3 regions of the Streptomyces sp. NPDC002896 genome follow, and region 3 is predicted to be linked to each of the others. Evidence: riboswitches for the same ligand, from Rfam matches in the RefSeq annotation. Region 3 holds a riboswitch; each other region holds the start of a gene.
The links. Region 3 has a riboswitch for cyclic di-AMP ahead of ABT009_RS25920 (transglycosylase family protein). Riboswitches for the same ligand answer to the same signal wherever they lie in the genome.
Positions count from the first base shown of each region.

Region 1: linked by a shared signal. The riboswitch ahead of ABT009_RS27345 (LysM peptidoglycan-binding domain-containing protein) and the one ahead of ABT009_RS25920 (transglycosylase family protein) in region 3 are both predicted to bind cyclic di-AMP.
Region 2: linked by a shared signal. The riboswitch ahead of ABT009_RS27085 (M23 family metallopeptidase) and the one ahead of ABT009_RS25920 (transglycosylase family protein) in region 3 are both predicted to bind cyclic di-AMP.

Region 1 is NZ_JBEOVA010000015.1:178,496-180,690, reverse strand. Features, by position in the region: gene ABT009_RS27350 (inorganic diphosphatase) at 1-485, opposite strand, end outside; gene ABT009_RS27345 (LysM peptidoglycan-binding domain-containing protein) at 671-1,402, opposite strand; cyclic di-AMP (ydaO/yuaA leader) riboswitch at 1,405-1,565, opposite strand; gene ABT009_RS27340 (substrate-binding domain-containing protein) at 1,877-2,195, opposite strand, start outside.
Region 2 is NZ_JBEOVA010000015.1:118,097-120,291, reverse strand. Features, by position in the region: gene ABT009_RS27090 (GntR family transcriptional regulator) at 1-130, opposite strand, end outside; gene ABT009_RS27085 (M23 family metallopeptidase) at 398-1,174, opposite strand; cyclic di-AMP (ydaO/yuaA leader) riboswitch at 1,187-1,350, opposite strand; gene ABT009_RS27080 (M16 family metallopeptidase) at 1,581-2,195, opposite strand, start outside.
Region 3 is NZ_JBEOVA010000014.1:57,215-59,409, forward strand. Features, by position in the region: gene eno (phosphopyruvate hydratase) at 1-255, opposite strand, end outside; gene ABT009_RS25920 (transglycosylase family protein) at 513-1,316, opposite strand; cyclic di-AMP (ydaO/yuaA leader) riboswitch at 1,321-1,550, opposite strand; gene ABT009_RS25925 (transglycosylase family protein) at 1,722-2,195, opposite strand, start outside.

The DNA of each region.
Region 1 (2,195 bases), on a different contig from region 3:
GTCTGGCTCCGGTCGGCGCGCCGGCGGGACGCCTCGATCTCGGCGTAGGCCTGGTCGCGGCCTTCCCAGTGGGAGCCCTCGACGGACTTGCCGGGTTCCAGGTCCTTGTAGACCTCGAAGAAGTGGGTGATCTCCAGCCGGTCGAACTCCGGGACGTCACCGATGTCCTGGACGGCGGCGTAGCGCGGGTCGTGGGCGGGCACGCACAGGACCTTCTGGTCCATGCCCTTCTCGTCGCGCATGACGAACATCGCGATCGCCCTGCACTCGATGACGCAGCCCGGGAACGTGGGGTCACCGGTGATGACCAGAGCGTCCAGGGGGTCGCCGTCGCCCCCGAGGGTGCCGTCTATGTATCCGTAGTCGGCCGGGTATTGCGTGGAGGTGAAGAGCATCCGATCCAGACGGATCCGCCCCATCGAGTGATCCATCTCATACTTGTTACGGGACCCCTGCGGGATCTCCACAGTCACATCGAATTCCACGGTGGCCCTCCTTGTCCGCGTCCTCGGCCCGTCCACCGGGACCCGATCGCTCAGGGCGCGGGTCCCGGTGGCGGGCCGAGCATGGTCGCATCACAGGTCGGCCGCTTTCTTGCCGTTCGGCTACCCCTTCGGATCGGCCATGAACGGGATCGGTGCGCGCGTTTTACCTGGATTTCCGCGGTACGTCAGTAGGCACCGAAGACGTTGTCCATCGAGCCGTACCTCTTGGCCGCGTAGTTGCACGCAGCAGTGATGTTGGCGACCGGGTCGAAAATGTCCCACGACGTACCGGGCACGTGATAGGCGCGGAACGTGGGGTCGATCACCTGGAGGAGGCCCTTGGAGGGCGTTCCCTTTGCGGCGTTGGAGTCCCAGTTGTTGACGGCCCGCGGATTGCCCGAGGACTCGCGCATGATGTTCCGGTGGATTCCGTCGTAGGTGCCGGGAATGCCCTGCGCGGCCATGATGTCGAGCGACTGCCTGATCCAGCCGTCGAGGTTGTTGGCGTACGTCTTGGCGGACGCCTGCGTGGCGGCAGCGGTAGTGGTCGACGTCTGCGGTGTGGCTTTCTCACCGAGCGTCAGCTTTAGGCCCGCGTAGATCTTCGACGGGTCGTTGCCGATGACTGCCCGGTTGTCCTCGTACAGCTTCTTCCAGCCGCCCTTCAGGTTTTGCGCGCGTGCGATCTTGGCCAAGGTGTCGCCCTTGACCACGGTGTATGTGGTCGTGGCGGTGTTCAGGGCGGCGGCGGGCGAGAGCGCCGCCGCAGCGGCGGCGGACTGCACCGCCGGTGCCGCTTCGGCTTGGGTCACCGCCGTCAGCGGTACGGCGAATACGGCACCACCCGCGCCCAGGGCGACGAGGCCTCGAGCAAGCGGATTGGCCCTGGGGCGACGGTGCTTTCCCTTTGCACGCATGACAAATTCCTCTCCGTCGCCTGCGAGGTGAGCTGTCGGGTTCGGGCTGGAGATGCCCGGCCGCAGTGTGAATGCGGCTTCACCCCTAGCCGGTCCGGTTTCCGGATCGGCGGCTTACCTGGTTTCCCCGCTCCTGCCATACGTGATTGATCGCGGTTTCCGTGGCGGCGACAGGATTCGGCGGGGCCGCCCGGATTGGCGTGAAACGTAAGCGAGAACGCCCGGGCGGAACAAGGGCCGAATTCACACACGGAAATACACATGGCGAATCCAGCGGGGGCGGGGTGGGCTGCCTGCCGGCCACCCGGCAGCCCAACTCCCTTTACCCGAAGGCCGGATGACACAAGAAGCGAGACAAGCAGAAAACGGGACAGATCATCTCGACGTGAGGCATATCACTGACGAGACGACATTTCTCGCCCCACAACGCTATTCAAAGCACAGAAAGTTGAGCTAATGGAACGGAAGGGAGTTTTAGTAGAAAAGGGGCAAATCGTCCATATGGTCAGCTCTAGCGGCTCTCGCGCCCTGCTCGGTTCCTCGTGAGCCGCTCAACTGACGCGGCATCAAGAGCCCCTGCGGCGAACGGACGTCGACGTCCGCGAGTTGCGTCGCCAGCTCGATCCGCGAGGACGCGGGCGGCCGGCCCTCGGCCAGCTGCATGAGCACCCGGGTCGCCTCGTGGCCCAGCTCCCCGAACGGCTGGCGCACCGCACTCAGCGGCGGACAGGACATGGCGGCCGCCCGGGTGTCGTCGAAGGACATGACCGCCAGGTCGTCCGGCACGCTCAGC
Region 2 (2,195 bases), on a different contig from region 3:
GCACCGGGACACGGGACACCCCGTACCGGCGCGCGAGCAGTTCCTCGGTGAGCCGGCTTCCGCGCTCGTAGACACCCGCGACGATGTCGTCGCGGATTGCCGTGCATACCGAGTGCGCGGGAATCTGCATGACCGGACCTCCGCCTTAATCCCCGCGAAACGCGGTCGATTGACGCCTGTTGACTGACTCTATTGCAACGTGCGGGAATTTCCGACGGCGGGCCGGAATCCATGGATATTTTTTGGACAAATCGGCGCTCGGGAACGACGAAAGCCCCGGCTCGATGAGCCAGGGCTTCCATGAAGCCGAGCTTCGGTGAAGCGGGGCCTCCGAGAAACGAGTCCGGTCTGCCCCGATCCGCTCCCGGACCGGACCGTCACCGGAACCGCTCTCGCGTCAGATCTTCACGCCGTGCGAGCGCAGATAGGCGAGGGGGTTGATGTCGGAGCCGTACTCCTCGGTGGTCCGGGCCTCGAAGTGCAGGTGCGGCCCGGTGACGTTGCCGGTCGCGCCGGATAGGGCTATCTGCTGCCCAGGCGTGACCTTCTGGCCGACGGAGACGGCGATGGACGACAGATGGCCGTACTGGGTGTACGTGCCGTCGTTCATCTTGATCACGATCTGGTTCCCGTAGGAACCGCCCCAGCCGGCGGTGACGACGGTGCCGGAGCCGACGGAGTGGACGGGAGTGCCGGACGCGGCGTGGAAGTCGACGCCGGTGTGGCTGCCGGACGACCACAGAGAGCCGCCGGTCTTGTAGCCGGTGGAGACATAGGAACCGGTGATCGGCAGCACGAAGGCGTTGAGGCGCCTGCGCTCGGCCTCGCGCGCGGCGCGCTCCTTGGCCGCACGCTCCTTGGCCTCGCGCTCCTTCTTGGCCTTCGCCTCGGCCTTGCGCTTCTCCTCGGCGGCCTTCTTCTTGGCGGCGGCCTCTTCGGCTGCCTGCTGCTGCGCGGCGGCCTGAGCGTCGATCTTCTCGGCGATGGACTCGCCGAGGGTGACGGCCTGCGTCAGGCCGGTCTGCTCGGCGGTCGTGTCGGCTGCCATGGCGGGGGCGGCGAGGGTGCCCATGACGCCGGTGGTGGTGAGGGCCGCGATACCCGCCGCGCTTGCGGTCCTGCGGGTGAGGCGGCTCGGACGACGATGCTTCCCGGTGGCGCGGGTGAACGCCATGTAGTGGCTGGTCCTTTCCTTCCTTCTCGCCTACCGGGTTAGCTGACGGGTTCGGAGCAGGAAGGTCTCCTACGGGCCCCTCGACACGGTCAAGGACCCCGATTCACCCCAGGGGACTGCGATGGGTCCCCGGCTCCCCTGGCTCACACCGTCCGGGGACTCGGCGATGACTGTCCGGTGCCGCGGGCGCGGCGCACTGCCTGACGAACAGCCGGACCGACGCTAAACGGGACATCTTTCAATCAACAAACGCAGCATGTGATTTGTAGTGCATGCCACAGGGCAGACAGGCAGGCTCTCCAACAATTCGGACAAACGAGAACCCCGGTGGCTCTGCAGCCACCGGGGTCCCTCCGGGCCTGTGCGGCGCCCGCCCGGATGCCGGGCGGGCGGTACCGCGTCCGGACTAGCCCGTGACGACCGTCACTTCACCGATTCCGAGTGCCCTGACGGGTTCCTCGATCTTGGACGCGTCACCCACGAGGACGGTCACCAGACGGTCCACCGGGAAGGCGCTGACCGCCGCGGCCGTGGCCTCGACTGTGCCGGTCGCGGCGAGCTGCTGGTACAGCTCCGCCTGGAAGTCGTCCGGGAGATGCTGCTCGACCTGGTCGGCCAGCGTGCCCGCAACGGCCGCCGCCGTCTCGTACTTGAGCGGCGCGACACCCACCAGGTTGTGCACCGCGGCGTCGCGCTCGGCGTCCGTGAGGCCCTCGGCGGCGAGCGTACGCAGCACCTTCCACAGGTCGTCGAGCGCCGGGCCGGTGTTCGGGGTGTCCACCGAGCCGCTGATGGCGAGCATCGCGGCGCCGCTGCCGTCCGGCGCGGAGCGCAGTACCTGGCCGAACGCCCTTACGCCGTAGGTGTATCCCTTCTCCTCGCGCAGGACGCGGTCCAGGCGCGAGGTGAGGGTGCCGCCCAGGCAGTAGGTGCCGAGCACCTGGGCGGGCCAGACGCGGTCGTGGCGGTCCGGGCCGATCCGGCCGATGAGCAGCTGCGTCTGGACCGCGCCGGGGCGGTC
Region 3 (2,195 bases):
GTCGTACCCGACGAGCTCCGGGCCGATCTGCTCGATGACGGCGAGGACGGCCTTCTCGACGCCCTTGCCGCCGTAGCGGTTGGCGTCTCCGTCACGGAGCTCGAGGGCCTCGAACGCACCGGTGGACGCACCGGACGGTACGGCGGCACGACCGGTGCTGCCGTCGTCGAGGCCGACCTCGACCTCGACCGTGGGGTTGCCTCGGGAGTCCAGGATTTCCCGGGCTACGACGACGTCGATGGACGGCACGAGCATCTCCTTCTGGGATGTGACGCTGGAAGTGCGGGGCTGTATGACTTCGGCCTTGCGACAAGAGCCTATCCGCCTCCAGGGCAACGGCCAGCCGACCGACCGGCCCGTGGACAAACTGAAAGCAAATTGTTTCTGAACGAAACAAAGTGAGACGGCATCCCGGTGCCTACGCGCACGCACCGGGACGAACCTCGCCCCGGCGCGCGGGGGGACACGCGCCGGGGCGAGGGGTCTGGGGAGATCTACGGGAGAGGGATCTCTCAGCCGAGGTGGAGCTGCTGGCCCGGGTAGATGACGTTGCAGTCCTGGACGACGTCCTTGTTCAGCTCGAACAGCTTCTTCCAGCCGCCCTTGACCTTGTGGCTCTTGGCGATCTTGCCGAGGGTGTCGCCCTCCGCGACCTTGTACTCGCCGTCACCCTTCTTGACCTTCTCGCCGGTCGGGGTCTCGACGGTCGCGGTCGCGCCGCTGCCCTCGGAGCCGGAGGCGGTCTGCTCCTCCGTGCCCTGCTCGGTGGTGCTCGGCGCGGTCGTGCTCTGCTCGGTCGTGCTCGGCGTGGTCGTGCTCTGCTCGGTCGTGCTCTGGCTCGACTCGCTCTGCTGGGTGCCGTCACTCTGCTGAGTGGTGGCGGAGTCCGTGGTGGCGGAGTCCGTGGTGGCGGTGGTCGAGCCGCCCTCGTACGGGGTGTTGGAGAGGTTCACGCCACAGGTCGGCCAGGCGCCCTTGCCCTGAGCCGCCAGGACCTTCTCGGCGACGGTTATCTGCTGTTCCTTGGTGGCCTTGTCGGCCGTCGCGGCGTACTGCGTACCGCCGTAGGCGGCCCACGTGGAGGCCGAGAACTGCAGGCCGCCGTAGTAGCCGTTGCCGGTATTGATGGACCAGTTGCCGCCCGACTCGCACTGGGCGACGGCGTCCCACTCGGTGGCGGTGGCGGCGGAGGCGGTGCCGGCCGTCATCAGCGGAGCGGCGATGGCGACGCCGGTCACACCGGCGAGTGCGGCGATGCGAGAAGTGCGGCCGAGAACGGACGGGCGACGGTGCGTGCCCTTGCTGGAACGCAGCATGGAGTGATCCCCTCACCGACGCCTGCGAGGTGAGCTGTCGGGTTCGGGCCGATGGGGTATCCCCTGCTCCTCAGGAGCTTGGGAAGAGTTGCCCGGTCGCACGTTTCGTTGCGTGCGACTTCACCCCAAGCCGGTTCTGGCCGTCGCCAGCCGAGACCATGTGCTCAGCTGCTCAACTGCCGTTGCCGGCACAAACCTTGGGTCCCCCGCTCCTGCCTACGGCGCTGGACGCGACGACTGAACCCGCATGGCCGTCGGCAGGATTCGGCGTGACGACCGCGAGTGCTCGCTGTGGCGAGCGGTCACGACCGTAAACATCCGCCAGAGCGGATTTCAAAGACGATCAGGGCTTCTGAGACTCATCTCTCACTCGCACCAAAACGGACAATTAGCCCTGAACTATCGCTATTTACCGGCCGATTCGAGACCGAGATCCAGGGTCTGACCGGGGAGGATGAGGTCGGGGTCGGCGCCGACGGTCTTCTTGTTCTCCTCGTAGAGGGCGGTCCATCCACCCTTGACGTCATGGGCGTCGGCGATCGCCCAGAGGTTGTCACCGGTGCGCACGGTGTACGAGCCGTCGTCGCCCCGGTCCGCGTCGGAGCGCGACGCGTGGCGGCCGGAGGGGTCGGAGGAGCGCGTGTCGGCGCCCTCCTGGGCGCTGTCGCCGCGGTGCCGGCCGGCTCCCGCACCTTCGGACGGGGACTCGGCAGACTCGGCGGCGTCTGCGGCGGCCGAATCCGAGGGCGAACTACCGTCGACCTCGCTGGACTTATCGGATTTGCCCGAATCGCCCTGCTTGCCCCCCTTGGACTCGCCGGAGGCTGCCGAGTCATCGGCGGCAGCGGAGGAGTCGTCGGTCGGCTCGTCGGACGCCGA